DNA from 4 places in the Shouchella oshimensis genome. Region 3 is predicted to be linked to each of the others. Evidence: predicted binding sites of a transcription regulator. Region 3 holds the regulator's gene; each other region holds the start of a gene.
The links. Region 3 encodes LexA, which represses DNA repair genes until DNA is damaged. Its sites were predicted from a motif close to CGAACATATGTTCG; they were not measured.
Positions count from the first base shown of each region.

Region 1: the regulator LexA is predicted to act here: its motif matches at 2,614-2,627, upstream of ruvA (Holliday junction branch migration protein RuvA).
Region 2: the regulator LexA is predicted to act here: its motif matches at 2,901-2,914, upstream of parE (DNA topoisomerase IV subunit B).
Region 4: the regulator LexA is predicted to act here: its motif matches at 3,334-3,347, upstream of NDM98_RS04815 (DNA polymerase IV).

Region 1 covers NZ_JAMQJY010000002.1:65,522-72,862, reverse strand. Annotated here, with positions in the region: gene NDM98_RS14735 (gluconate:H+ symporter) at 1-826, shown strand, start outside; gene NDM98_RS14730 (response regulator aspartate phosphatase) at 968-2,044, shown strand; gene NDM98_RS14725 (hypothetical protein) at 2,059-2,196, shown strand; gene NDM98_RS14720 (hypothetical protein) at 2,257-2,511, opposite strand; gene ruvA (Holliday junction branch migration protein RuvA) at 2,647-3,258, shown strand; gene ruvB (Holliday junction branch migration DNA helicase RuvB) at 3,276-4,277, shown strand; gene NDM98_RS14705 (DUF2905 domain-containing protein) at 4,274-4,486, shown strand; partial or broken gene queA (tRNA preQ1(34) S-adenosylmethionine ribosyltransferase-isomerase QueA) at 4,565-5,591, shown strand; gene tgt (tRNA guanosine(34) transglycosylase Tgt) at 5,610-6,749, shown strand; gene yajC (preprotein translocase subunit YajC) at 6,843-7,100, shown strand; gene NDM98_RS14685 (TIGR04086 family membrane protein) at 7,152-7,341, opposite strand, start outside.
Region 2 covers NZ_JAMQJY010000001.1:385,605-392,945, reverse strand. Annotated here, with positions in the region: gene parC (DNA topoisomerase IV subunit A) at 1-886, opposite strand, end outside; gene parE (DNA topoisomerase IV subunit B) at 879-2,855, opposite strand; gene NDM98_RS02225 (CoA-binding protein) at 3,083-3,496, opposite strand; partial or broken gene NDM98_RS24890 (ABC transporter permease/substrate-binding protein) at 3,560-5,094, opposite strand; gene NDM98_RS02215 (ABC transporter ATP-binding protein) at 5,091-6,146, opposite strand; gene NDM98_RS02210 (MarC family protein) at 6,300-6,926, shown strand; gene NDM98_RS02205 (NADPH-dependent FMN reductase family protein) at 6,990-7,341, opposite strand, start outside.
Region 3 covers NZ_JAMQJY010000001.1:616,342-623,682, forward strand. Annotated here, with positions in the region: partial or broken gene tkt (transketolase) at 1-1,373, opposite strand, end outside; gene NDM98_RS03400 (DUF896 domain-containing protein) at 1,504-1,743, opposite strand; partial or broken gene NDM98_RS03405 (YneB family resolvase-like protein) at 1,821-2,499, opposite strand; gene NDM98_RS03410 (hypothetical protein) at 2,480-2,740, opposite strand; gene lexA (transcriptional repressor LexA) at 2,892-3,521, shown strand; gene NDM98_RS03420 (carbohydrate ABC transporter permease) at 4,155-5,048, opposite strand; gene NDM98_RS03425 (carbohydrate ABC transporter permease) at 5,029-5,910, opposite strand; gene NDM98_RS03430 (ABC transporter substrate-binding protein) at 5,984-7,261, opposite strand; gene NDM98_RS03435 (alpha-glucosidase/alpha-galactosidase) at 7,292-7,341, opposite strand, start outside.
Region 4 covers NZ_JAMQJY010000001.1:891,582-898,922, reverse strand. Annotated here, with positions in the region: gene NDM98_RS04830 (ABC transporter ATP-binding protein) at 1-470, opposite strand, end outside; gene NDM98_RS23855 (hypothetical protein) at 491-646, opposite strand; gene NDM98_RS04825 (GNAT family N-acetyltransferase) at 1,138-1,524, opposite strand; gene NDM98_RS04820 (YolD-like family protein) at 1,721-2,062, opposite strand; gene NDM98_RS04815 (DNA polymerase IV) at 2,059-3,294, opposite strand; gene NDM98_RS04810 (hypothetical protein) at 3,402-3,557, opposite strand; gene NDM98_RS04805 (MATE family efflux transporter) at 3,626-4,981, opposite strand; gene NDM98_RS04800 (FixH family protein) at 5,053-5,538, opposite strand; gene NDM98_RS04795 (hypothetical protein) at 5,700-5,999, shown strand; gene NDM98_RS04790 (mechanosensitive ion channel family protein) at 6,180-7,226, shown strand.

The DNA.
Region 1 (7,341 bases), on a different contig from region 3:
ATACGGATTCATTATTTCAATTCCGACCGTTATCATCGCAGGACCTTTATTTACAAAATATGCACGGAAGCTCGTTCCTGAGGCATTTGAGAAAATTAATACAAGTGCAATGGCATCAATTGGTGATGCAGAGCAGATGCTAATTGAAGAAACACCAGGATTTTTTAAAAGTGCACTAACAGCATTGTTCCCAGTCCTATTAATGGGAATCGCAACGATTACAAATCTACTGCAGGAAACAACCGGTGTATCCGGTAATGCAGCGTTTGATTTTATGGCCTTTATTGGTCAACCGACAACCACTATGTTTATCTCATTGTTAGTAGCCTTGTATACGATGGGTATTTCACAAAAACGGACAATGTCTCAACTGATGAAGTCTGCAGAAACGTCTGTGAAAGCAATCAGTATGATTCTATTAATTTTAGGGATTAGTGGTTCTTTAAAAGAAGTGCTTATTGTTGGTGGCGTAGGGGATTACGTTGCGCAGATTTTTGAAGGAAGCTCTCTTTCACCACTGTTCTTAGCTTGGTTAATAGCTGCTTTAATGAGAGTAGCTCAAGGCTCGGCAACAGTAGCAGCCCTTACTACGGCAGGCCTTGTAATTCCGCTTATGGGTGGATCAGATGTCAATCTCGCGCTAATGGTGCTTGCAACTGGAGCAGGTAGTGTCATTGCCTCTCATGTGAATGACACAGGATTCTGGATTGTCAAAGAGTCATTTGGATTAACCGTCAAAGAAACGTTTTATACTTGGACGGCACTTGAAACGATTATATCTGTTTGTGGATTAGTGTTTGTACTGCTTTTGAGTGTTTTTGTTTAAAAATAAAAAGAGGTAGAGTGCTTAATGAATGGGCACTCTATTTTTCTATTCAGTTTTCAAAAAAAAACAACCCATTTCCAGTTCTTAGTGATTGTCAGCATGAAAATTTTACCGGTATAATAGATATAGGGAGGTGGTTGTTTGAGAACAGCAATTTCAGCTGCTGAAGTTGGGGCAAGATGTGCAGAATGGTATAAATTGATGATTGCTAGAGATATAGAGAAATCGACTGTAATAAAGCAAGAAATTTCAATGCTACTATCGGACATGGAGCAGAGTGACAAGGTTTTGGCCTATTATTCATTGCTTGAGTTTAGACATCAGTTGCTGTTACAAGAATCAGTAAATCACGTTGAAGGTCCTCCAGTCGTGATAATGGATCAAACCGACCCCTTTTTAGAGTTTCTTTATTATTTTATGAACGGTCAAAATGAATTTCACAAAAGTAGATTTAAAGCTGCGATTAGACTTTATGTTAGAGCTGAAAACTTACTTGAGCATGTAACGGATGATTATGAACGTGCGGAGTTTTATCAACGTATTGCAGAAGGGTATTATCACATTAATCAATACACATTTGCTGTTTCTTATTTGGAACTGGCGTTAAATATCTTTAAAATGGACGAGTCCTATCGCGAGAAAGTCTTGTATGCTGAACTTGTTTTAGCGGCAATTGATACGGAAATTAATCGATTTGATGAAGCTGAAACTAGGTATCAACGCATTCGGAGAGAGTCCGTAGATATTCCGTTTGCTCATGCATTAATCCTTAGAGGAATCGGTTTAAATAGACTACGACAAAACTTACAAGAAGAAGCAAAAGAATATATGGAGTTGGCGCTTGCGATTCCAGAACATAAAAGCTCTGTCATCGCATTAAAAACAAAAGCAGATCTGTCTTTTATCAAGCTGAGACTTGGAGAGCCTGGGGCACTGTCGTTGCTAGTTGAGGCTGAACAGTTAGCTGTTGAACGTGGCAACATTGAATATCAGGCTAGATGCTTAATTTGCAGGCATCTTCATGTGAATCCTGACCAATTGAAAGTGGATCAAGGCATTCAAATGCTAAAAGATGATGAACTGTATTTTGATACAGCAGAGGTCTGCGAAGAAATTTCAAATTTTTATGAAAAAGAAGGAAATTACAAACTTGCGTTGAATTATATGAAAATAGCTCGTGAAATGAATGTTCTTCAATTTACTTTGGGGAGTGATTAGCAATAAGAAAATCGATGATCACACTAAGTGTGGCCATTGTGTTAATCAGTATTTCATCAGGATTCTCTCATCAAACACAGGCTGCGGTAGGCAAACCAGTTATTGAATACACCACAACAGGGAAAGTCGACACAGGTAGAGGGAAACCATAAAAAGAAGAACGAGCTAAAGAGTATGTAGACGTCCCAGTGTGGACGCCTTTTTTTATTGTTCTATCTTTGTTGATCTATTTTCTCAAGTTCAATCTGCTCTCTAGCCCTCCTATAATTAATGATAAGGCGCCAAGTAACTAAGATAATGAATAGCGCGGAAATGATGATTTTGACTGGAAGAGGCCAATTGCCACCGGGAATCACAAACATAAGAACAATAAACAAAAGGACAAAAGGTACAAAAATCAGACTGCGGTAGTATCGTTCTTTAGGCTGAAGGGTCATTAAGGCGTTTGCTTGATCACGTTTGAACATACTACATTCTCCTTCCTTTTTAACCATAAGCTACCATACCCTGATTTAGAAGGCTTTACACATGATTCCGGTGTGACCGCGCTCGATTGATGTGCTAAAATAGAAATAAATGTTCGCATAAGAGAGGTTAGACTTTTGATAGATTATGTTAAAGGAACGCTTGAAACCATTGATACTCAATATGTAGTGGTAGACCATCACGGGTTAGGATATCAGATATTCTGTCCAAATCCGTATATTTACCAGCATGAGGTACATAAGGATATTCAAATCTTTACGCATCATTATGTGAGAGAAGATCAAATCCGATTATTTGGTTTTCCAACACGTAAGGATCGAGCTTTATTTGAAAAGCTGTTAAATGTCTCAGGGATTGGACCAAAAGGTGCGCTTGCTATTTGTGCATCTGGGCAGCCTGAACACGTGGTGGCGGCAATTGAACAAGAGGATGAAGCACTATTGACTCGTTTTCCTGGAGTCGGTAAAAAAACAGCGCGACAAATTATTTTGGATCTGAAGGGTAAACTGACTGATTTTGCAGGGGAAGGCGTACTATCAGCAGAACCAACTTTATTTGCTCCTTATGAAGAGCCGAAAACGGACGCATTAGAAGAGGCATTTGAAGCTTTACGTGCACTTGGCTATGTAGAAAAGGAATTAAAGAAAGTTCGTCCAAAACTTGAAGAAGAGACGCTTGAGATTGATGGCTACATTAAGAAGGCGCTTCAGCTTCTGCTTAAGCGTTAAGGAAAGGCGGTTATCACATGGAAGAGCGTTTGGTTTCAGCAGAGAGCCAGCCAATGGAGGATTCAATTGAAAGTGGGATTCGCCCGTTAAGTTTTACACAATATATTGGGCAAGAAAAGGTGAAACGTAATTTAGAAGTGTATATTCAAGCTGCTAAGATGCGCGAAGAAAGCCTTGATCATGTCTTGTTACATGGTCCTCCAGGTCTCGGAAAAACAACGTTGTCGGCAATTATTGCCTCGGAAATGGGTGTGCAAATGCGGACTACGTCGGGACCGGCTATTGAGCGACCTGGTGATTTGGCTGCAATTCTGACTGCGTTGGAGCCAGGAGATGTCCTATTTATTGATGAAATACATCGTTTAAATCGCTCGGTTGAAGAGGTATTGTATCCAGCGATGGAGGATTTTTGCTTAGATATAGTCATTGGTCAGGGGCCAACAGCGCGATCCGTTCGTTTGGATTTACCTCCATTTACATTGGTTGGCGCTACAACGAGAGCTGGAATGATCTCAGCACCACTCCGTGATCGATTTGGTGTGGTAGAGCGTTTGGAGTACTACAATGAGCAAGAGCTTGCAGACATCATAAGACGCACAGCAGATATTTTTGTAACAGAGCTTGAAGAGGGTGCAGCGGAAGAGTTGTCTAGACGAGCAAGAGGCACACCACGTATTGCAAACCGATTGTTAAAACGTGTTCGTGACTTTGCGCAGGTAGAGGGTGAAGGGGTCATCACATATAAGTTAGCAGCAGGTGCTTTAGAAAGATTGCAGGTAGATCGACTTGGTCTTGATCATATTGATGACAAGCTATTACGAGGAATGATCGAAAAATTCCGTGGTGGTCCTGTTGGGTTGGATACGATTGCGGCGACTATTGGCGAGGAATCAGAGACAATCGAGGACTTATATGAGCCGTATCTCTTACAAATCGGTTTTATACAGCGTACTCCAAGAGGACGTGTAGTGACACACGCTTGTTATGAACACTTTAAACTAGAGGTGCCAGAATCATGAGCGATATTCCAAAGCTGCTGATTATCGGCGGATTGGTCTTGATTGTAGTTGGTTTGTTATGGCATTTTGGCGGCAGATTTTTGCCAATTGGACGCTTGCCCGGAGATATTGTGATTAAACGAGAAAATATGACGTTTTATTTTCCGTTGATGACTTCGATTATTGTAAGTGTGGTACTCAGTTTGCTTCTCTTATTATTTCGACGCTGAGTGCTTGATTTGAAGGGATAAGTCCGTTATTCTTATGAAGGACTTACGTATGACAACAAAAAAAGGTGACGTATAGATATGAACGTAGAAGATTTTGATTTTGACCTACCAGAAAAATTAATTGCGCAGACGCCGCTTCTTGATCGAACGGCGTCTCGTTTGCTTGTGCTAGATAAGCAAACGGGAGAAACAGAAGATCGATTTTTTTCCTCGATTGAAGATGAGCTAAGTGCTGGAGATTGTTTGGTCATTAATGACACTCGTGTGATGCCTGCGAGATTACACGGTGAAAAGCAGGATACGGGAGCCGCAATTGAGCTTTTACTTTTGAAACAAATAGAAGGTGACCGCTTGGGAGACTTTAGCTAAACCAGCTAAGCGTGTGAAGGTTGGCACGGTGGTTGAATTTGGTGGCGGTTTGTTAAAAGCAACATGTGTAGCGGAAGGCGAGCAAGGTGGGCGCGACTTTGAAATGAGTTATAGCGGTATTTTTCATGAAGTGCTTGATCAGTTAGGTGAAATGCCCCTGCCTCCTTATATTAAGGAGACACTTGATGACCGTGAACGCTATCAAACGGTTTATTCCAAACATGTTGGCTCCGCTGCAGCGCCAACGGCCGGGTTGCATTTTACTGAGGAATTGCTCACTCGTTTAAAAGAGAAGGGTGTACAAATCGCACCAATCACGCTTCATGTTGGGTTAGGTACATTCCGTCCTGTGAGTGTTGATACAATTGAAACACACCAGATGCATTCAGAATTTTATCAAATGAGTGCTGAAACAGCAGCGATCCTGCAAGAAACTCGTGAGCGTCATGGGCGAATCGTTGCAGTTGGAACAACCTCTGCGCGTACGCTTGAAACGATTGCTACGGCTCAAGAGACATTTACAGAGGCATCAGGCTGGACAGATATTTTCATCTATCCAGGTTACACATTCAAAGCCGTTGATGCTTTAATTACAAATTTTCATTTACCCAAGTCAACCCTTGTGATGCTAGTAAGTGCGTTAGGTGGACGAGAAGCCATTTTACGCGCGTATGCACATGCGGTACAAGAGAATTATCGCTTTTTCAGCTTTGGCGATGCTATGCTGATTAAGTAACAAGAAAGGGATATGAGTATGTCTGCTATTAGGTATGAACACATCAAAACATGTAAGCAATCAGGAGCTAGACTTGGCCGAGTCCATACACCACACGGGACATTTGAGACACCAATGTTTATGCCCGTTGGAACGTTGGCTACGGTCAAAACGATGAGTCCTGAAGATCTTCATCGTATGGATGCTCAAATTATTTTAAGTAATACGTATCATTTATGGCTTCGTCCTGGACATGAGATTATTCGTGAAGCAGGTGGCCTACACAAGTTTATGAACTGGGATCGTCCGATTTTAACAGATTCTGGCGGCTTTCAGGTATTTAGTTTGAGTAATTTGCGTAAGATTACAGAAGAAGGCGTAGAATTCCGCAATCATCTTAATGGAGCAAAGCTTTTTCTAAAGCCTGAAGGTGCAATGGAAATTCAAAATGCACTCGGTTCAGATATTATGATGGCTTTTGATGAATGCCCTCCATTCCAAGCTGAGCATGACTACATGAAAAAATCCGTAGAACGCACAAGTCGTTGGGCAGAGCGGTGCTTAGAAGCTCACGCTCGTCCGCAGGATCAAGGCCTCTTCGGTATTGTTCAAGGTGGAGAGTACGAAGATTTACGTAAGCAAAGTGCTCGTGACCTTGTTTCATTAGACTTTCCAGGTTATGCAATTGGCGGTTTATCCGTGGGAGAACCTAAAGATGTGATGAATAGAGCATTAGAATTCACAACGCCACTCCTGCCATTTGATAAGCCACGTTATTTAATGGGAGTTGGTTCTCCAGATTCACTTATTGATGGTGCTATAAGGGGAATTGATATGTTTGACTGCGTGTTGCCTACAAGAATTGCTAGAAATGGGACATGTATGACAAGTAATGGACGTCTTGTCGTGCGTAATGCTAAGTATGCGCGCGATTTTGGACCACTTGATGAGAATTGTGACTGCCATGTATGTCAGAATTATTCAAGGGCTTACATCCGCCACCTAATCAAATGTGAAGAAACGTTCGGATTTAGACTTACTACTTATCATAATCTACATTTCCTGTTAAACTTAATGGTGGACGTTCGCCAGGCAATTATGGAGGACAGGTTGCTCGACTTTAAAGAAGAATTTTTTGAGCAGTATGGTTTCAATAAGGCGAATGCTAAAAACTTCTAATTGTAAATTTGTGAAACAGATGATAGCCATATCGACTTTTGATGAGAGCGATGCAAGCTGACAATCTGGTACACCAGAAAGGGGGAATTATAAATGGAACTAGCACCACTACTATCCATAGTTCTGATGATTGTTGTCTTCTATTTCTTTTTAATTAGACCACAACAAAAACGTCAGAAACAAGTACGTGAAATGCATAGCTCATTGCAACGTGGAGATAAGATTGTGACAATCGGAGGGCTTCACGGTACGATTGATGCGATTGATGAGGATACGGTTATTCTTCTAGTGAATGACAACCGTAAGCTTACATTTGACCGCGCTTCAGTTCGTGATATCGTTAGAGACTAGTAATAAGAAAAAGCACAAACCGGATAAGATCTGGTTTGTGCTTTTTTCTAGTTATGATTTCATGAGGTTAACCCCGATCATCCCACCAACTGCGCCTGTGAGTAGATAGCCGCCATGTAGCATAAACTGAGAACTTGTGAAGGCAACATCATAACCTAACGTTGAGATTAAATAAGCAACAAGGCTAAATAGAATGGCGGTTAAACCTCCTGCTAGCCAGCCCTTTGTTTTTGCCTTCGCT
Region 2 (7,341 bases), 230 kb from region 3:
TGTCGGTATCATCACGAACCTCCGTGATTCCGTCTACCTTTTTATCAAAACGAATCTCATCCATTTTCTTCACGAGATTTGATTTAACAACTTCGTATGGAATTTCAGTAATGACAATTTGCTGACGGCCTCCACGCATATCCTCAAGCTCTGTTTTAGCTCGCACAACGACCTTGCCTTTACCGGTCTGATAGGCCTGTCTGATGCCTTCAAGTCCTTGTACAATGCCACCAGTAGGGAAATCAGGTCCAGTCACAACCTGGAGAAGATCATCAAGTGTGGTTGATGGATTTTCCATCTGCATAATGACTCCATCAATGATTTCGCGTAAATTATGAGGTGGAATATCTGTTGCGTAACCTGCGGATATTCCCGTTGAACCGTTCACAAGTAGATTTGGGAAACCAGCTGGTAGTACCACCGGTTCCTTTTCCGTATCATCAAAGTTCTCAATAAACTCAACGGTGTCTTTTTCTAGATCGCGTAAAAGCTCTGAACTAATTGAAGAAAGTCTTGCTTCTGTATAACGCATCGCTGCTGGAGGATCCGCATCAATTGAGCCGTTATTCCCGTGCATGTCGACTAGTAACTGACGCACCTTCCAGGTTTGACTCATGCGCAGCATGGCTTCATATACGGAAGAATCTCCGTGTGGATGGTAGTTACCGATAACATTCCCGACAGTTTTGGCTGATTTACGGTATGCCTTTTCGGATGTATTCCCTTCCTTATACATTGCGTATAAAATTCGTCGTTGAACGGGCTTTAAGCCATCTCGTGCATCTGGCAATGCCCGCTCTTGGATTATATATTTACTGTATCGTCCAAATCGATCACCGATTACGTCTTCTAACGGAAGATCAAGATATCGTTCAGTTTTAGACATTTTGCTCGCCCTCCGTTACACCAAGGTTTTCATTTTCAAGGATATTTGTCTCTTCTTCAAGTCCAAATGCGACATGAGACTCAATCCACTTTCTACGGGGTTCAACTTTGTCCCCCATTAAAGTCGTTACACGCTTTTCGGCTCTTGCTGCGTCATCAAGTGTAACTCGAATTAATGTACGTGTCTCAGGATCCATGGTTGTTTCCCATAATTGAATGGGATTCATCTCACCTAAACCCTTATAGCGCTGCAGGGCATAACCTTTGCCGACTGCCTTTGTAGCTTTGTCTAGTTCACGCTCATCCCACGCGTATTCAACCACTTCTTTTTTACCTGTTCCTTTACTCACTTTATATAGTGGAGGTAAGGCAATGTAAATCTTTCCTGCATCAAATAGCTCTTTCATATAGCGGTAGAAAAATGTAAGTAGTAGCACCTGAATATGTGCCCCATCGGTATCGGCATCAGTCATGATGACAACTTTATCGTAGTTTACATCCTCAATTGTAAAGTCCGCACCCACGCCCGCGCCAATTGTATGAATAATTGTGCGGATTTCTTCATTTTTCATAATGTCATCTAGTTTTGCTTTTTCTGTGTTAATGACTTTTCCTCGTAAGGGTAATACAGCTTGGAACTTACGGTCACGACCTTGTTTAGCCGAACCTCCTGCTGAGTCACCCTCCACTAGATATAGCTCATTCCGTTTTGGATTACGTGATTGTGCAGGTGTTAGTTTCCCACTTAATAACACATCACGCTTTTTCCGCTTACCATTACGTGAATCCTCACGTGCTTTTCTTGCGGCTTCGCGAGCTTGCGAGGCTTTAATTGCTTTTCGAATGAGGCTTGTCCCAATGTCCGGATTCTCTTCAAAGAAATAAGCAAGCTTCTCAGAAACAACGCCATCTAAAACAGAACGTGCTTCTGGTGTGCCTAATTTGCTTTTTGTTTGTCCTTCAAACTGAAGCTGAGCCTCTGGAACACGAATCGAAATAATCGCTGTAAAGCCTTCACGTATATCTGCACCTTCAAGATTTTTATCTTTATCTTTTAGAAGCTTCAATTTCCTTGCGTGTTCATTAAAGCTTCTTGTCATCGCAGATTTTGCACCAAGCTCATGTGTTCCACCATCTCTTGTTCGAACATGGTTCACAAAGCTTAATACATTTTCAGTGTACGCATCATGAAACTGAAACGACATCTCCATTTCAATTCCATTCTGTTCCCCGTTAAATGTGATGACCGGATGTAGTGTTTCCTTGCCCTCGTTTAAGTAATGAACAAATGCTTCAATACCTGTCTCAAATACGAAGGATTCCTCAATCGTTTCAGAGCCTCGTTCATCAGAAAGGTCAATTTGTAGTCCTTTTAAAAGGAATGCCGCTTCACGTAAGCGCTCTGATAATGTTTCTGTATTAAACGTGGTTGTTGTAAAAATAGTCGGATCCGGCTTAAAGCGAACAACCGTTCCGGACTTTCGAGTTTTGCCTTTTTTCTCAAGTGTTGTTGCTGGTTTTCCACCTTTTTCGAATCGCTGTTGATAAAGCTCACCATCTCGTCTAATATCAACGACTAGCCATTCAGAAAGTGCGTTCACAACAGAAGCACCTACTCCATGTAAGCCTCCACTTGTAGAATATCCACCTTGTCCAAATTTTCCACCTGCGTGAAGAACAGTTAAAATGACCTCTGGTGTGGGTTTACCCATTTTGTGCATTCCAACAGGCATACCTCGACCGTTATCTAAAACTGAGACACTCCCATCAGAGTGTAGTGTTACTTTTATGTAATTACCGTGACCGGCCATTGCCTCATCCACAGCGTTATCTAAAATTTCATAAATGAGATGATGTAACCCTCTTGCATCTGTGCTACCAATATACATCCCAGGTCTTTTACGAACAGCTTCTAAGCCCTCTAGTACCTGTATCGCATCATCGTTATATTCTATCTGTGATTTTGCCAACGTCTGAACCCCTTTCAACTTGCTACAGCTATTGTAGCACAAAACCGAACATGTGTTTCTCAGCGTATGATATAAGTTAATTCTAATGGTTATTTCAGTTATATCAAGGATCTTTTCTATTTTTGTATCGTTATTCTTTAGATTTGGCCGATTTTTTATAAATGATGTACGTTTAACTTATTCGTTTATATAGGGAGGATACCATATTGGCATCCTCCCTGAACATTTTACTTGAATTTGGCGTGCTCTACTTTGATACAGCGATTCATAACCGTTGTGATATTGTGTTCACGTAAATAATCATAGGCTTCTTGGTTTGTAACACCAAGTTGTGCCCAGAAGACATTTGCACCAACCTCTACAGTGTCTTTTGCGATATCAGGAAGGAATTCACTTCTTCTAAACACATTCACGATATCAATGTCACCTTCAATCTCTTTGAGGGATGACACAGCTTTTACACCTAATACCTCTGTGACAGTTGGATTCACGGGGATAATTTCATAGCCTGCTTTTTGCATCGCCTCTGAAATCATATAGGAGGTACGCTCTGGGTTATCTGATAATCCTACCACAGCAATTCGTTTACTTGTGTGAAAAATATTTGTAATCGCCTGATTTGATGGGTTCTCGATTGTCATTTCCATCACTCCTCTCATAAATCATGTACAAACATCATACCCCAATTCCTGCATTAACACTCATTATTCAGTTAGCAATCCGATTTCAACCAGATAATCTCTTGCTACATCCGATGGGTTTTCATCCTCAATATCGACCAAATAATTTAATTCTTGAATATCTTCCTCAGAAATTTTTCCTGCAAGCTGATTCAGGATATCTTCAAGCTCCGGATATTGCTCCAATGTTTCTTCTCGAATCAAAGGAGCTCCTTGATAAGGTGGAAATAAACTTTCATCATCTTCTAGCACTACGAGATCATTTTCGACAATTTGTGGATCTGTTGAGAACACATCTGTTCCCTCAATGTTTTCACTTTCAATCGCTCGAATGCCTGCAGAGACATCGAGAGAAGAAACGTTAGCAAGCTCAAATCCATACCGGTCCGGAAATCCTGCATACCCATCTTGGCGATCAATAAATTCGAAGGAAAAACCAAATCTCCAGTCATCTTTTACTGATTCTAAATCAGAGATCGTTTCAATGTTATTTTCCTCGGCTTTATCTCTTGGTACAGCAATTGCGTACGTATTATTGTATAGCATCGGTTCAAGGAAGCGGAATTGATACTCATCATAAATTCCTTCCCTTGCTTGTTCATAAGCTTCATCAGGGTCATAACTGAAGTCATCCAGTGCTAAAAGCTCACCAACAATGGTTCCTGAAAATTCAGGATACACATCAATATCTCCTACACGTAAGGCATTAAAGACAAAATCCGTTGCTCCTAGATTTCCTTGTACCTCAACAGTTAGATCCGTTTCGTCTTCTATTAAATGCTTATACATATTGCCAACTATCTCAGGTTCAGCACCCATTTTTCCTCCAACTACAAGATCTGGTCCAATTGAACCACGCATAGCAAGCATTGGGACAAAAATAATAGCTAAAGCTAAACCAATGACAGCTAATACTGGTTTATACGAGCTACGCTTGCTTAATCGTTCGGTAACACGTAATATCCCATCAAAAAATAGAGCCAAAAGAGCGGCTGGATCGCACCAAGTAAGATATACTCGTTATTCGAACGTTGAATACCAGTCATAATGAGGTCTCCAAGACCACCAGCACCAATTAAAGCAGCTAGTGTTGCCGTACCTACAATTAACACCATTGACGTTCTAATACCGGCCATAACGGTTGGTAAGGCAATCGGTAGCTCTACCTTAATAAGACTACGATATGAGTTCATACCCATTCCACGAGCTGCTTCGCGAATAGCCGGATTTACTTCTTTTATACCCGTATATGTATTCCGTAAAATAGGCAAAAGGGCATAAGCAGTTAAGGCAATAATTGCAGGTGTTGTACCTATGCCTACAAATAAAATCATAAATCCGAGTAAGGCTAGACTTGGAATAGTTTGAAGAACAGCCGCAATACCAATGATAAATTCGGCGATTCGATCTTTTCTCGATAAAACGATGCCTAATGGAACGGCAATAAAAACAGCAATTAATAAGGAGATAATCGATAACTGTAGATGCTCCCATAAAGAAGACCACAGCATATCTTGTCTTTGTAAAAATAACTGATAAAAATCCTGCAAATGACTCATTTGCTTGCCACACTCCCTTCAGCAGCCATTCTCGCTAGATCCTCGTATGAGATTGTGCCGATAATCATCTCATCCTCTACTACGGGTATCGCGGGAATCTCTAGCTTTTGTAGGGTTGTATAGGCATCCTTCGCCGTATAATCACCTGAAACAGCTTGTACATCTGTTCGGTGAACCGATTGAAAATACGTTTGATTAAGGCTGCCATCAGGCTTTGTTGTAAATTGCAGCTGCTCATCCAATTCATCTATTTCAGGGCGAAGATATGAACTGCTTTTATTTATAAATGAGCGGATCTTATTCTCAGAACTCGTTTTTCCCTTTTTAAGAGCTCGACTTCCGATAAATTGTTGCACAAACTCATCTTTTGGATTAGTCAAAAGTTCTTCTGGTGTGCCGATTTGAACAGCAGCACCATCGCGCATCATGCATATTTTTTCACCTAAATGTAATGCTTCATCCATGTCATGGGTGACAAATACAATTGTTTTTTTGATTTCTTTTTGGAGATTCCTTATATCCTCTTGCAACTGCTCTCGACTTATTGGGTCAAGTGCACTAAAGGGCTCATCCATCAAGATAATATTCGGATTCCAAGCAAGCGCTCTTGCAACACCGATTCGTTGCTGCTGTCCACCAGAGAGCTCATTTGGCATGCGATCTCTGAATTGTTCAGGTTTTAAACCAACCATGTTTAAAAGTTCATCTACACGAGATTGAATCTCGGTCTTTTTCCATTTCATCATTTCAGGCACAACTGCGATATTCTCAGCAATTGTCATGTTCGGAAATAAGGCAATCTGTTGCAATACATAGCCAATATTCCAGCGTAATTTATTAATATTTACGTCCTGAACACGATCATCATCTATCTTAATTACCCCTTCTGTGGGATCAATTAAGCGATTAATCATTTTCATTGTTGTTGTTTTTCCACACCCACTTGGTCCAATTAACACAAAAAATTCTCCGCTGTTAATGGTTAAAGAGAGATTATCGACCCCTTTAGTTCCATCAGCAAATGTTTTTGTTACCCCTTCAAACGTTATCAACCCCGCACAACCTCTCTTTATGATCTTTATAAAGAATAAATACACTCCTTCTATACCCTAAAATACGCATTTTAAGACTAAAACCATTGAATTGTTATAAAAGAATTAGGACAGCATAATAGCAAATCAATATGTAGGCAGGAGTTTTTGTTTATGATCTCATTTACGCTTCAAGCTATTGTATCCATTTTTGCGATTATGAATCCGATCGGTAATATTCCCATATTCCTAGCAATGACTGAATCCAATTCGACAAAGGAACGGCGCCATATTGCTTTTAAAGCAATTGCTACAGCATTTGCGATTTTAACTGCTTTTTTAGTTGTAGGTCCTTTTTTATTCAAAGCCTTTGGCATTACAGTAGATGCATTGCGGATAGCCGGAGGAATTATAATTTTTGGAATCGGTTATAAGTTAGTGAGTGCCAAATCAACACATAGTCAAGCACTCCATGAGGATGAACATAAAGAAGGATTAGAGAAAGAAGATATTTCTGTTACACCACTTGGTACTCCTCTTATTGCAGGACCTGGGACGATTGCAACGGTCATGAGCTTAACGTCTGCACACTCAGATAAGATTAGTCATTCCGTAAGTGTTTTTATTGCCTTTACTTTAATTTTGCTCGTTACATTTGTTATTTTTTATTACTCAAGTTGGATTAATGATAAATTAAATAAAACGGAGCTTACCATTATTACTCGGTTAATGGGACTTATTTTAACAGTTATGGCCGTTGAAATGATTGTTAGTGGACTGAGTGAGGTATTTTCACTTTAACAGAAAAAAGATGAATGAGCAGATAGGTTTGCTCGTTCATCTTTTTTGCATGGTTGGTGTCATTTATACAGACTGCGGAATATTTAGCTGTAAAAATTGATAAAAGCGCTCGATTGAGAACGTATTTTTTGGTTTTGGTTTATGTTTACATGTTTGAATGTGCTGAGGAACTGGTTTAAGTGGCTCTGTTACCCCTAAGCGATTTAGTAATGGGTTGAGATATAACTCCATAATACTTAAGTGTGCAGGTGTACCACCTAGAATAAATGGATAGACATTTTTGTCTTGCAAGCTATTGGCAGGTAAGCTTTGCATAAAGTCCTTAAAGGCTTGATACGAGTGCTGTTCTACCGGTATTGCTAAAATGATCATATCCGCTTTAAACAGGTCTTGACTAAAGGAAGAAATGCGAACC
Region 3 (7,341 bases):
AACACATACGTAACAGGAAGTCCCATTAATGCAGCTAATCGGATAGCCGGACGTAGGTAGTCAGAGAAAACAAAGAATGTTCCTCCAAATACTTTTAATCCGCCATGTAACGCCATTCCATTAAGTGCTGCTCCCATTGCAAACTCACGTACACCAAACCAAATGTTACGACCATCGTACTGGTCACGACTGAAGTTATCTTGGCCTTTTAACGTTGTGTTGTTAGAACAGCTAAGTCAGCAGAACCACCAAATAATTGTGGTACGTTTTTAGCAAATGCATTTAATGCTTGTCCCGCAGATGCACGACTTGCCACACTTGTACCCACTTCATGAACGGGTGCATCTTTGTCCCAAGCCTTCAGGTAGTTTTCCAGCGATCGCTAGTTCATACTCTTTAGCAAGCTCTGGGAACTCAGCCTTGTAGCTTTCAAATAATTGATTCCATTCTTTTTCTTTATCAGCGCCTTCTTCAACCACACGAGCAAACAATTCAGCCGCTTCGCTAGGAATATAAAAATCGCCTTCGTAGTCCCATTTATATGCTTCTTTTGTTAATTTCACTTCATCGGCACCCAGTGGTGAACCATGAGAAGCAGATTTTCCTGATTTATTTGGTGAACCAAAACCAATTGTCGTTTTCACTTCAATTAAAGTTGGACGATCATCAGCCTTAGCCGATTCAATGGCTTCAGAAATCTCTGTCACATCATTTCCATCTTCCACACGAATCACTTGCAAGCCGTATGCTTTGTAACGATCTTCTACACTCTCTGAGAAAGAATGATGTAGATCTCCATCTAATGAAATATCATTAGAATCATACAGCACAATTAAACGGCCTAACTTCAGATGACCTGCAAGTGAAGCAGCTTCAGCCGAAATCCCTTCCATTAAGTCACCATCACCACAAATACTATAAGTGAAATGGTCGACAACTGGGAAATTTGATTTGTTATAAGTAGCTGCAAGATGTCTTTCAGCCATTGCCATACCAACTGCCATTGCAACACCTTGTCCAAGTGGGCCAGTTGTTGCTTCTACGCCTGGTGTATGACCATACTCAGGATGTCCAGGTGTGCGACTTCCTAGCTGTCTGAACTGTTGAAGATCCTTTAAGCCTAAATCATAACCTGTAAGGTGCAAGAGGCTATATAAAAGCATCGAGCCGTGGCCAGCAGACAAGACAAAACGGTCTCTGTTACTCCACTCTGGATTACCAGGATTATGATTCATAAATTTTGTCCATAAAGCAAAAGCCATTGGTGCAGCTCCCATCGGCATTCCTGGGTGACCCGAATTGGCTTTCTCAACACTATCAATAGACAATGTGCGAATCGTATTTATTGCAATATTTTCAGCATTTGTAGACATATGTATGTTCATCCTCCCGTAGATCATTATTTTCTTTTTTCTCCCTCATCATATACAATCTACATCAATTTCACAAGGTCAGACAACTATCAATAATAACAAAAAAAAGAACTAGTCTAAAAGCTAGTCCTTAATGAGTATTCCCGTTATTACGTTTTTTACTTTCCTTAAGTGCCTCAGGGGTCACATCCGTGCCTTCTTCATCAACAACCGTGACAGAATGTAACTGGTTTTTAAATGAATTTCTAAACCCTTTTAGATATTCCGCACGTAATTCTTTTTGTTCTTTTGCTTCTGAAAGTGTTAAGCCACTCTCCTTCGCCTTTTTAGCTAGTTGATTAATCCTGTTTAATTTATCTTGATGAAGCATCATAAACACTCACTTTCCTGAACATATCTTATGAGTGGTATGTTACCATGACTAATCGCAACCGGCAAATTCAATGCCTAATTCTTCTCATCTAGTTCGCGCTTTTGATTCTTCATATATTCCTGATATCTTCTATGAACGGTCGCTTTTGATAAGTTATACCCAAGCCCTTTTAATGTTGCAGAAATATCATAAAAAGCTAAGCCACGTTCCCGCAGACGGATAATCTCCTGAAGTGGGACATCTAGACGGTCTCTTCCTCCACCACCTAAACTGGAGAAATTTTGCTCAGGATGATAGCCTTCAGCCATCGCACGTCTCATTCCTCTTCTTATTTTAAGATTATGAAGCTTCCTTTGATATTCCTCAACAATTGAGACGATACTTAAAACCATTTCATCAGCTTCAGATAGTTGCATGCGGTCCTTATCTTGCAATGTATAAACCTGTATACCATATTTCTTTAGCTGATAAAGAAGAGCCATTCTGGCATGTCCTCTTGCTAGTCGTGTTTCATCTTGAATCACAAGGCAATCAAACGCCTTCTCTTTTGCTAAATCGAGAATCGTTAATAGTTCTTCTCGATCTATTTCATACCCACTTGCTTTTTCCTTTATTGACTTAACGAGAGTCCAAGCCCTTTTCTTCAACCATTAATGATAACTCTTGATGCTGTCTTTCAAGCGATGTTTGTTGTTCTTCTTTCTCCGTGCTTACCCTGCTGTAAATGATTACTCTATTCGTTGTCTGCACCATTAGTTCGTTCTCCACTGTTAAATTTATACGCATAATCTTGATTGCTTGTTCCATTGATTTGACCATTATCATATTCAGAATCTACAAACTGTTCTTGCTCTTGTTTCTGATCTTCTATGCCATCCACAAACTGATCATCACCAAATGAACCTGGAAGTAAAATTGTCAAATACATAAGACATAACGTACATACGGCTGCTCCAAGTAAAAAGAATTCCTGTCCTGTCCATTTCTTACTCATAACGCTCACCTCTTATAGAATGTTTGTTCGCCTTTTATATTAAAGGGAACATCCGTTTGTGTCAACATTTAATTTAGAACTTATGTTTGCGTTACATATGTTCGTATGGTACGATTTATCTATAAAGGAAACGTAAGAGGAGTGTACTGGTATGACAAAGCTTTCAAGACGTCAGGAAGAGATTCTTGGTTTTATAAAAGTAGAAGTCCGAAAAAAAGGCTATCCGCCATCCGTTCGTGAAATTGGAGAAGCTGTTGGGTTAGCATCTAGCTCTACGGTACATGGGCATTTATCAAGACTTGAAAAAAAGGGCTACATTCGTCGAGATCCCACTAAACCTAGAGCAATTGAAGTATTAGACCTTGAAGATATGCTAGCAGAAAACGAATCCCCAAAACGACAAGCAAGCTATGCACCAATTATCGGTAAAGTAACAGCCGGTCTTCCTATTACAGCAGTCGAGAATATAGAAGACTACTTACCTCTTCCTGAACATATGTCGGCTGATGAGAATACATATGTGTTAGTAATTGAAGGGGAAAGTATGATTGAGGCTGGCATCTACGACGGTGATATGGTCATTGTTCGTCAACAACAAACAGCAAACAACGGTGACATCATTGTTGCGATGACCGAGGACAACGAAGCAACAGTAAAACGCTTTTTTAAAGAAAAAGATCGTATTAGGCTCCAACCAGAGAATGCTTCAATGGATCCAATTATCTTATCTTCTGTGACGATCCTTGGAAAAGTCATTGGTGTATTCCGTACCATTCATTAAAAGTTGACAGTGAGACACCTCAAACATTAGATGTTTGAGGTGTTTTTATGTTTACTCATTTCTAGAGACTAATTCATGTATCTGCTCAATTTACGGTACGTGAAATTTAATGAATGAGAGTAATGTTATTCGGTTGGCGTTCCATATATACAACAAGTGTTTTCTATAGTACCTTGACTACCTGGGGCAAATCCACCTGCAGTTGCTAAGTCCTTGGAATTGAAAAGGATTCTAATAGGATACAAAGGGATGCAGACTGTAACAGGAATGTGTAAAGAATTTTTCATTTTTCATAGAAACGCGGAGAAATGGTTGAGAGTTGAGATAAAACATATATATCGACTTTTTATCTGTCTTTAGTGCTACTCTATTGATTTGCTCGGGGGCATCTTTTCATATGGTGCTCTATCGTTTCACTTTTGCCTTCTATCGTTTCAATCGGTGCTCCATCGTTTCAATTTGGTCTTCTATCGTTTCAATTGGTGCTCCATCGTTTCAATTTAGTCTTCTATCGTTTCAATCGGTACTCCATCGTTTCACTTTGGTCTTCTATCGTTTCAATCGGTACTCCATCGCTCCACTTTCCCCGAAACCACAGTCAAATCCCCAGCGTATATACACTGGGGGTAGCTTCTATCCTTTTACTCCGGTTAAGGCGATTCCTTCAATGATTTGGCGTTGGGCAAAAATGTAGATGACTAGAACAGGAATGACGGAGATTGTTGCTCCAGCCATCATTAATGGCCAGTCGGTTACGTATAAGCCTTTAAATGTTGCGAGTAATAGTGGCACCGTATAAAGGTTTTGATCACTCAAAAAGACGAGTGGTTGGATAAAGTTATTCCAAATTCCGATAAATGAAAAGATACCGAACGCAGCTAGTGCCGGGCGAACTAATGGCAAAATGATTTTCCAATAAATATATAGTGGGTTTGCTCCATCCATTACCGCTGCTTCTTCCATTTCTTTTGGGATACCCATGATAAATTGTCTTAGAAGAAAAACACCAAATGCATTAAACAGTGCGTTTGGTACAAGGATCGATAAATGACTGTTTACCCAGTTAATACTGTCCATAATAATATACAAAGGAATTAACGTCACTTGCATCGGCACCATCATTGTTGCCAAAAAGGCGATAAAGAGAAATCGTGAGCCTGGGAACTTAATTTTTGCAAAGGCATAGGCTGCCATCGAGCAAGTGAGTAATTGACTAAATACAACAACAAATGAGATATAGAAGCTATTAAAATATGCGCGACCAAATGGCATCGCATTTAGTGAATCCGTAATATTACTCCACATAAATGGATCTGGAATCCACACTGGAGGTACGGCAAATATCTGTTCAAATGATTTTAAGCTGCTTAATGCCATCCAAATAAAAGGGCCAGCCATGATAAGTGAACCCAATATGAGCGCAAAGTGTAGGGCAATTTTTGATGGTCTTAACTGAGATCCAGTCGCTGGTTTTAGCTTTCCTGGCTGTTTTTGACGTAGTGGTGTCCTACTTTCCTCCATCTTCATAATGCACCCACCTTCTTGAAACTGAGAATTGGATTAGCGTAAAAATTAAGATGATCACAAACAGGACCATAGCGGAAGCTGTACTTGGTCCAAAGGCAGAACGACCAAATGCAGTTTCATAAATGTGATACACAAGGGTATAACTTGCTTTACCTGGCCCACCTTGTGTCATGACGTATGCCTGATCAAATACTTGAAACGAACCAATAACGGACATAATGGCGACAAAAAAAGTTGTTGGTGATAGTAGTGGAAAAGTAATATGCAGAAATTTTTGGATGGATGTTGCTCCATCGATGTCTGCCGCTTCATAATAACTTCTAGAGATGCCTTGAAGCCCGGCCAAAAATATAACCATATTGGTCCCAAGACCCCACCAAATACTTAATCCTGCGATCGAGGGAAGGACTAGACTACGGTTTGTTAACCAGTTTGGTCCATCAATACCTATCATCGCTAAAAGCTGATTAATAAGTCCAATGTCACCATTTAATAACCACATCCAGATTACCCCAATGGAGACGGAGCTCGTAACAACAGGCATAAAGAAAAAGACTCGATAGACGGTTTTTCCTTTGACTTTGTTTAAGGCTAATGCAACTAACAGAGCTAGAGCAATACCAAGTGGGATCACTAATACAGAATAGTAAGCAGTGTTTACAAGAGCGGTGATAAAATTATCATCTCGGAACTGACCAATGTAGTTAGCTAAACCGACAAATTCACGCTCACCAAAGCCGTCCCACTTCATAAAACTTAGTCCAAAAGCAAATCCCAAAGGAAGAATCGAAAAGGCCAGCATGCCTATTAGTTGTGGGGCAATAAAAAAATACCCCCACCATTTTCGCTTAGAATCATTCATCAGTGGTTCCTCCTATTAACATGATCATTTGTAAAAGGAGCCAGAGCAATCACGCTGACTCCTCCGTGCTTTTTTATGATTCTTCAAGCATTTCTCTAGCAACATCAGCAGCCTTATCAATTGCTTCTTCTGGAGTTAGATCCCCAAGTAACATCACTTCATAAATGTCTTCAAGTTCTTTGTTTAATCCAGGCGCGGTAAATTCATAGCCAACTACTCGCCCGGTCTGTCGTGCGTCTAACAAGTATGAACCATGCTCTGGTTTATCTTGATTCACAACAACTTCATCAATGCCTTCAACGGATGGGACGGCATTCCCTTCACCATCTAATCTCGTTTCCTGTCCTAATTGAGAGGTGTAGAATGAGACAAATTCTTTGGCTTCTTCTACATGATCCCCTTTGGCATTCGCGCTCATGTAAGCGGTTGCAATATTAACGCTAGGTATTTCTTCATCTGTGTTTGTTGGCCATGGAATATAATCAAAATCAATGCTTGTTTCTAAAAACATAGGAGTTAACCATCGTCCAGCTGCTACCATTCCTACTTGGTTGGACATAAACATCGCGTCCATTCCTTGACCTTCAGGTAGTGTGCCGGCGAAGATAAAGTTTTTCTCACTAACCATTCGCTCTACAAATTCAAACGCTTCAAGTGTCAAATCGTTCTCATCAGCAACGATCTGGTTATCCTCTTCAAATAATCCACCGTTTGCCCATACCCAATTAATGATATTTCCGTGCCCGCCCTCTTGTACAAAGCCATATTTTCCGGCATCACGTAGTTCGGAAGTTACCTCTTCCATCGCTTCCCAATTCCAGTTACCTTCATCAAAATACTCTTGAGGCGACTTGATCCCCGCTTCTTCAAACATACCTTTGTTGTAATACATCAAAAATGGATTACAATCAACAGGCAGTCCATAGATTTGATCATCTTTTTGTGACGCCCCCCATAACCCGTCGGCAAACTCATCTGCTTTTACATGAGACGCGTCAGAGTTTAAAAAGTCATTTAACGGCTCGATCGTTCCATTTGAAATCAAAGTAGAAATATCCTCTGCCCCTACATAAAATAAATCTGGCGCCTGCCCACCTTGAAGCCTCGTGGTTAGCGTTTGAAAATAATTGTCATTCGGGATTCCTGTCAGGTCCACCTCGACGGTATCACTTTGTTCATTAAATGCATCTACAGCACGTTGATAAACCTTTAACTCTGCAGGGTTGCCCCATGCAGAGAAGGTTAATTCTACCTTGCCATCACCCGATGACCCTGAGCTTGAGCATGCACTCAGGGCGATTAAACCAACTGCCATTCCTCCTAGCACTAACACACCAGACCTTTTTTTCATGATGTACTCCCCCAAAATTTATTTTGTCCATCATTGGTACTTTGGTAAGTAGTCCCCATGAGCCTCTATTAGTTCATCAC
Region 4 (7,341 bases), 280 kb from region 3:
CCTTCAGTGACAACATGACCTTGATCCATAATGACAACCCGTGATGCAATAGACTGCAGTTCTTCCATATAATGAGTTGTGTATAAAATGGTCATGCCTTGCTGCTGAAGTTTTTTTACTGTATCTAGAATATGGGTACGAGATTGAGGGTCAATTCCAACAGTTGGTTCATCCATAATCAGCAGCTTTGGCTTATGGATGAGTGAGCAGGCAATGTTAAGTCGCCGTTTCATCCCACCAGAAAAGGTTTTGGTTCGTTTATTTGCTTTGGATTCTAAGCCAACAAATTCTAATGCTTCTTGTATTCTCTGTTGTAACAGATCTGCTTTTAAACCATATAGTCCACCAAAAAAAGTCAGGTTTTCTTTAGCAGTTAACTCCTCAAAGATGGTTAGTTCCTGTGTAACAAGCCCAATACGTTCTTTAATGGTTGCTATATTACCAGTCAGTTCTTTACCAAATAGATGAATAGTTCCAGTATCAATTGGAATTAATCCACATAGTGCGTGAATAAGCGTGGTTTTTCAGCACCGTTTGGACCAAGCAGCCCAAGAATTTCCCCTTCTTGTATATGGAGTTCGGCATGATCAAGAACACGCTCGTTATCGTATCGTTTGACGAGATCACTGCATTCAACAATTAACATATAAAAACCCTCCTGATTAACATTTATTATACTCATTATCAGGTATGGATTGTTGAACGTGTAGTTACATTTGTCATGAAATGGGGAGGGGGAGATAGTATTTTCTCTTCAATGATTAAGGCTGGGACAGAAGTGTTTTAGCTATCATAAAAATAATGGAGTAAGACTACCGCTCCGGACATACACTCCGCTTTCCATGGGCGGCCGGTGAGCCTCCTTGTGCTACCGCACTACGAAGTCTCACCCTGACCTTCACTCCCATTGGAGTCTCCGTGTATGTCCTACGTTGGTTTTTGCTCATTTGTAAGAGGATTGGGTTACTCTTACTGGTAAGCGAAGTTCTAAAATAGTTGTGATATTAATTCGAATGGTTTGTCTTGATATTGTTTTCAACACAAAGAAATGTCACTCTATAGCCTACGTTAGAGTGAAAACTTTAATTTAAATAATATTTTCTTTTCTGTTATTTTAATCCATATATTCCCTTGTATTTATGAAGGGTGATATTCCAAAGGTTCCGTGCAATGAACGTAACCATTTTTATGATAATAGTCAATTGAATCGTCACTCGGCCATACAATAACAAATTCATACTTGTTTTCTTTCATCCACTTATTTATTGACTGTAGTAATTTACTTCCAATTCCCTTGTTTCTATACTCTGGAATCGTGTATACATTGGTCATAAATGCAAATGGATATGTTATCCTCCCAGGGCGTGGCACCTTTTGTATTAATTCTATGTATATATGTGAAATGATTTTTCCGTTATCCTCCACGACCCAAATAAACCATTGATCTCCTTTAAGAGTGTTCTCCAAAAAAGTTTGGCATTCTTTTTCAAATTCAGCGAATGATTCGTTTTTTTTTACTATCATCGTGTTCAATTGTAAAATCCCATCTCATTCTTATTAATTGCTTCATATCTTGTATTTCAGCCAACCTTATATTCATGTGATTTCTCTCCATTTCATTAGCTTAAAGTATTGCTATTAAAAATATGTTCTATAAAGTTGTCAAAAACCCTCTCCCTACATCAATATGAATAGGGAGAGATCACAACTTGATTTTCCTTTAAATTCGTTCAATACTCTTTAACTGACTGATCTCTATGGTTATACTGACTTCCGCGCTTTCTCTACAGGTGATTCGTTTTTGTTGTTGGTCCACTCTTTCAACGGCAGCGATTATTTTGCGGTAAAATCCATCTTCCCAATACACGATATGAACGGGAATGGTATATGAGAGGGATTCCATTGCGACGATACCGAGCTCTTCTAACTCCTGTTGATCTAGTAGTGGAGGATCTACGCGTTTTTCTTGCTCGTTTTGAGCACGAATGGCTTGTTTATGTTCAGGTAGCATCATACGGCTCCCCTCCCATAACAAGTTTCCACGTTTTAAGTAATCACTCATTTATAATGCCCTCCAATTTTTGCGGCACGCTCTCTGGCTTGGCCGGCCGGTAGTAGGGAGGAAGCTCGAAGTAGAGCGGTTTTACCGAAGCGAGCTTTAATAAGGTCCATTGCTTCTCCCAGCTCCCGGTTCTCTTGCTGCTGTTTGTGTTCAAATAAATCAAGCTGAACAGAGTCTCCGTCAGAAAGACTAGAAAGCGAGATGCCTAAGCGGCGTACAGGTTTCCCATCCCAAAATTGATCAAGTAGCTGACAGAGATGCTTGTATATGGTTAATGCAGCATTTGTCGCATAAGGCATAGTAAACTGGCGGTGAAAACCTGTGCGGATCTCGTAGCTTGCACCCGAAACACTAAGTGAGACGGTTGAACCGTGGACGTGATTTTTTCGAGCCCGCTGACATACTTCTTCACACAATTCAAGCAAAACGATGTGAATATCTGCTTTTTCTGCATAATCATAAGGCAGGGTCATACCATGTCCAATTGCTTTTTGACCATCGTGAGTGGAAATCTTCACAGGTGAATAATCAACCCCATGAGCGTTCATCCATAACACCTGACCATGTATTCCCCATCTCTTTTTGAAGAATTCAACTTTTGTCGCAGCTAGTTGCCCAATTGTACGAATACCTCGGTCATAGAGATGACGTTTCATTTGACTACCAACCCCAAACAAGTCTTCAACAGGTAGAGGCCAAAGTGTGTCCTGAAGCTGGTCTGCCTTTAGCTCGTATATTCCTTCTGCATTTTTTTTAGCAAAATGATCACAGGCTAGCTTAGCTAAAATCTTATTCTCGCCAATCCCAACTCTAGCTCTTACCCCGCACTGATTCCAGATTTGTGTTTGAACCCTTTTGGCAATCTCTAGAGGAGAACCAAATAGCCGTTGGGAATTGGTTACGTCCATAAATTGTTCATCAATGGAATAGGGTTCAACCAAGTCTGTATAGGTCTTCAGAATAGATGTAATCTCCATTGATACTTCGATATAGTCCTGCATGTGTGGAGGAACAATAATTAATTGGTTGCATTTTTGTTTAGCTTCCCAAAGACGTTCTGCATTTTTGACACCGTAATACTTGGCTTCCTTAGAAGCGGCTAAAATAACCCCACTACGCCGGTTTGGATCACCGGATACGACAAGGGCTTTACCCTTGTACTCAGGTCTTCTAGCCACTTCAATAGAAGCGTAAAAGCTTTCCATATCAACTAAAAAAATAACACTCTTCATTTTTTTCACCTCGTGGCGAATGGATGTTCTTATTATATGCGAATATACGTTCTTATACAACTAGAAAAAAGAACCAATAGCTTGGTTCTTTTGATCTTGTATCTTATTCAGCTTTTTTGACGCTTGCGTGCAAGGTAAATAAGTAACGCACCCATAATGATGACCATAATCCCAATCGAAACAGCAACAAGGATAATAGGTAGATTTCCAACGCTAGATGGTCGTCCTGCCGCAAGCAATAGTGATTGAATCCATACAATCAAAGCTACCCCACCTCCATGTAGAAAGCATCTACTACAACTATGTCCAATAGAAAGGGGGTTCATTCGTTTTAAAGTGAGTGACGGAAACGACGATTGATTAGAGCCAGTCGAATCCAGAAACCAATCGCTGCGCAAGTAAGTCCGATAATAATACCTATCCAAAAACCAAACGGTCCCAAATCAGTTAAAGTCGCAAGGAGATAACCAGAAGGGATCCCGATTCCCCAATAGGAGATCAACGCAATAATAAAAGGAATTGCAGCGTCTTTGTAGCCACGAAGTACACCTTGTAAAGTGGCTTGAGCTGCATCAGACAGCTGATAAAAAATCGCAAAAACAAAGAAACTCATGGCAAGTTGGACAACATCTTGATTATCTGTGTACAGATACGAAATGGATTCTCTAAAAAAGTAAAGTAACACAGAAGCAACCGAAATGATGAGCATCGAGGCTGTAATCCCAATCTTACTATACTGTCTGGCGTCTTTTAAACGACCAGCACCGATTTCGTACGCTACAACAATGGTTAGTGCCATCGACATACTAAGTGGGATCATAAATAACAAGGATGCAAAATTTAACGCTGCTTGATGAGCGGCAATAACATCAGTTGTAAACATGCGACTAACTAGCAACGTGACAAAAGAAAAGATGCTTGCTTCAAAAAAAATAGATAGCCCCATGGGTAAACCTAACGCAAGTTGACCCTTCCAGGCCTTAAGCGACGGACGGAACCATGTAGAAAAGAGTGCATACGAACGAATAGAAGGGATTTTGAAAGTCATAAACACACTCAAGCCAAAAATGATCCAATACGTGATCCCAGTGGCATAACCAGCTCCGATCCCACCGAGTTCTGGAAAGCCAAACTTTCCAAAAATCAAGATGTAATTAAGAAAAGCACTGATAGGTAGGGCGATCAGTAGGATAACCATTGTAATTCGTGTGAAGCCTTGTGCATCAAAGAAAAAGCGCAGAACATTTGATGCAAAAAGTGGAACAAGACCAATAGATAGTCCGATTAAATAATGTTTTGCAATATGTGAAACCTCTGCCTCTAAACCCATAAATTGAAGAATAGAAGGCAAGAAAAAAATGCCAGCGAGATACACAAGTAGCGCTAAGATGACAGACAGATACAATGCTTGGAGAACAGAGCGAGAAATGCTTTGTTTCTCTCCTTTTCCAAGAAGCTGAGCGATGATTGGGGTAACGGCCATCAGAATGCCATTAAATCCAGTCAAAATAGGTGCCCAAAGACTTGAGCCAACGGCAACGCCAGCTAGGTCAGTGGTTCCAGCTCGACCAGACATCATTGTGTCGATCACATTCATGGCATGGTAACTAATCTGAGTAATGAGGATCGGCCAAAGAATAAGTGTGTACAATTTAATTTTTTGTGAAATAGATATAGCAGAATACATGATGCAACTCCAGTAGGCACAAAGGGAAAACGTCACGAGCATTCGTAACGTTTTCCCTGCTGTACACAATATTAGTTAGAATTTGATTCTTGAGCCTTTTCTTGATCTTGTTCTTGTTGAAATTCTTGCTCGGCCGCTTCTAAGTCTGTTTCAGAAACATCTCCAGCAATAATTCGTTTGGAAGACGTAAGATGCTCTTCGTCAGCTTCTACATAGGCTTGTATGTGATAAATGCCGTCTTCTTCAAAAGAAGTGTCGAGTGTGTAAACACCAGAATCAGCTTTTTGGGCGGCAACAGTTGTTCCTGAATCTCTTTCACCATTACGCCATATTTCAAAATCAACGTTTTCTACATCCGTGAAGGGTTCTTCTCCCAAGGTTACACGGACAGAGATCGTGACCGGTTCATGCAAGGCTGTTTCGCTTGGTGCACTTAGATCAGCTTCAAGTGTATCGAACGTATCCTCTTGGTACTGAATCGATTGATTCTGCCCAATCGCGCAGCTTGCAATCATGAAAAGGGCAACAATAGAAAATGCTAGAAGTCCTTTTTTCATGATAAACACCTTTCCTAAAAATATATAATACATTCTTGTGAACCAAGAACGAGTATCGTAAAAGAGCTGTTCTTTTTATTTTAGCATAGAGTAAAGCCTTTTATAAGCCATGTATAAAATCTCTCCCACTACACACGATAACAAAAAAAGAGGTGAAAAACATGTTCAAACGAAAGAAGCGGCATCACACTGGTTATATGATCGGAGGGGCTGCAGGTGGATTCCTAGCAGCGGCGGGTTTGTATGCTCTCACAAATACAAAAGCAATCAAACGAACAGGTTCAAATCACAAGAAAGAGGACCATCATTTGACCGAAGCCATGATGGAGTCTGGTGATGACATTCTTGCTGGAATGAAAGATGTCGTAGAGGCTACTCAGTCCAAATCGTCAAACAAAGAGTCATCGAAACCAGAGCTAGCCAAAGTTATTCAAAAAACACTTGATCATGATCCGTTTTAAAATCGTTCCGATGCTCGATATCTTTCTCAGCCCAAGCCGTCGCTTGGGCTATTTTGCGCTCGGTAGTAGCAGGAAAAAAGGTGGATCTTGTCGATCTATAATTGTTTTTAGTTGAAACAAGCTCCATTCAAAAGGTATCCTGTATGAAAAAGATGACAGAGAAACGGGGAGGAGCTACGTATGGATCGCTTGAATAAGTTTGTAGAAAAGCTAATAAATCTCGATTGGATCAATATTGCACTATCCATCGGGATCTTTTTACTCTTCCTAATTTTCAGGAAAGTGTTCACAAAGTATATTAATAAGTTGATAATTAAACTATCAAAAAGTAGTTCGACAAAAGTGGTAACCAATGTTTTAAAATCATATGAAAGGCCACTGCGGCTGCTATGGGCCGTGATCGGTACGTATTTAGCTTTTCAATATCTAGATTATTTGAATCTAACGGATAAAGGTTTTGTACAAAACGTATATCGGTCAAGCATTATTTTTGTTGTAGGGTGGGGACTATATAATTACACAGCAAACCACTCAACGGTTATTTATAGTTTTGCTAATAAGGCGGAACTGGATAAAGAAAGCATGCTTATTCCTTTTTTATCAAAGATCTTGCGCTTTTTAGTGATTGCCATCACGCTCGCGATAATTGTTGATAATTGGGGATTTAATATTAGTACATTTGTTGCCGGTCTTGGTATAGGTGGTCTTGCTTTTGCACTAGCTGCCCAAGATACAATTGGAAACTTTTTTGGTGGGATCATCATTATTACAGAACGTCCTTTTAGAAAAGGAGACTGGATTGAGACACCAACAGTAGAAGGGGCAGTTGAAGACATTACATTTAGAAGCACCAAAATCCGAACGTTTTCAGATACACTGGTCATTATTCCGAACTCCACGTTGGCTAATGAGGCAATTACAAACTGGGCTGAAATGGACAAACGGCGTGTGTATTTTAGTCTTGGATTAAGACAATCAACGTCTAGTGCAAAGCTTCAGCAACTACGAAATCGAATTGATGAAGAGCTTCAGACCTTTGATGACATTGTAGAGGGTTCAGTTATTGTCAGGTTTGAAGAGTTTTCAGAATCAGGATATAACCTAATGATTACGTATTTCACGGATACAAATCAGTGGGCACCCTTTATGGAAATTAGAGAAAAAGCACACTTTCGTATCATGCAAATACTAGAAACAGAAGGTGTTCATGTATCTGCACCAAGCTAACCTAGTAATGACAGAACAACCCGTTCCATTTGTCACTGCAGATAAAAAAGAGTAAAACAGAAATGTTTTACCTCTCGAAAAACCGACCCGTTATGTTAGTCGAACAACATAACGG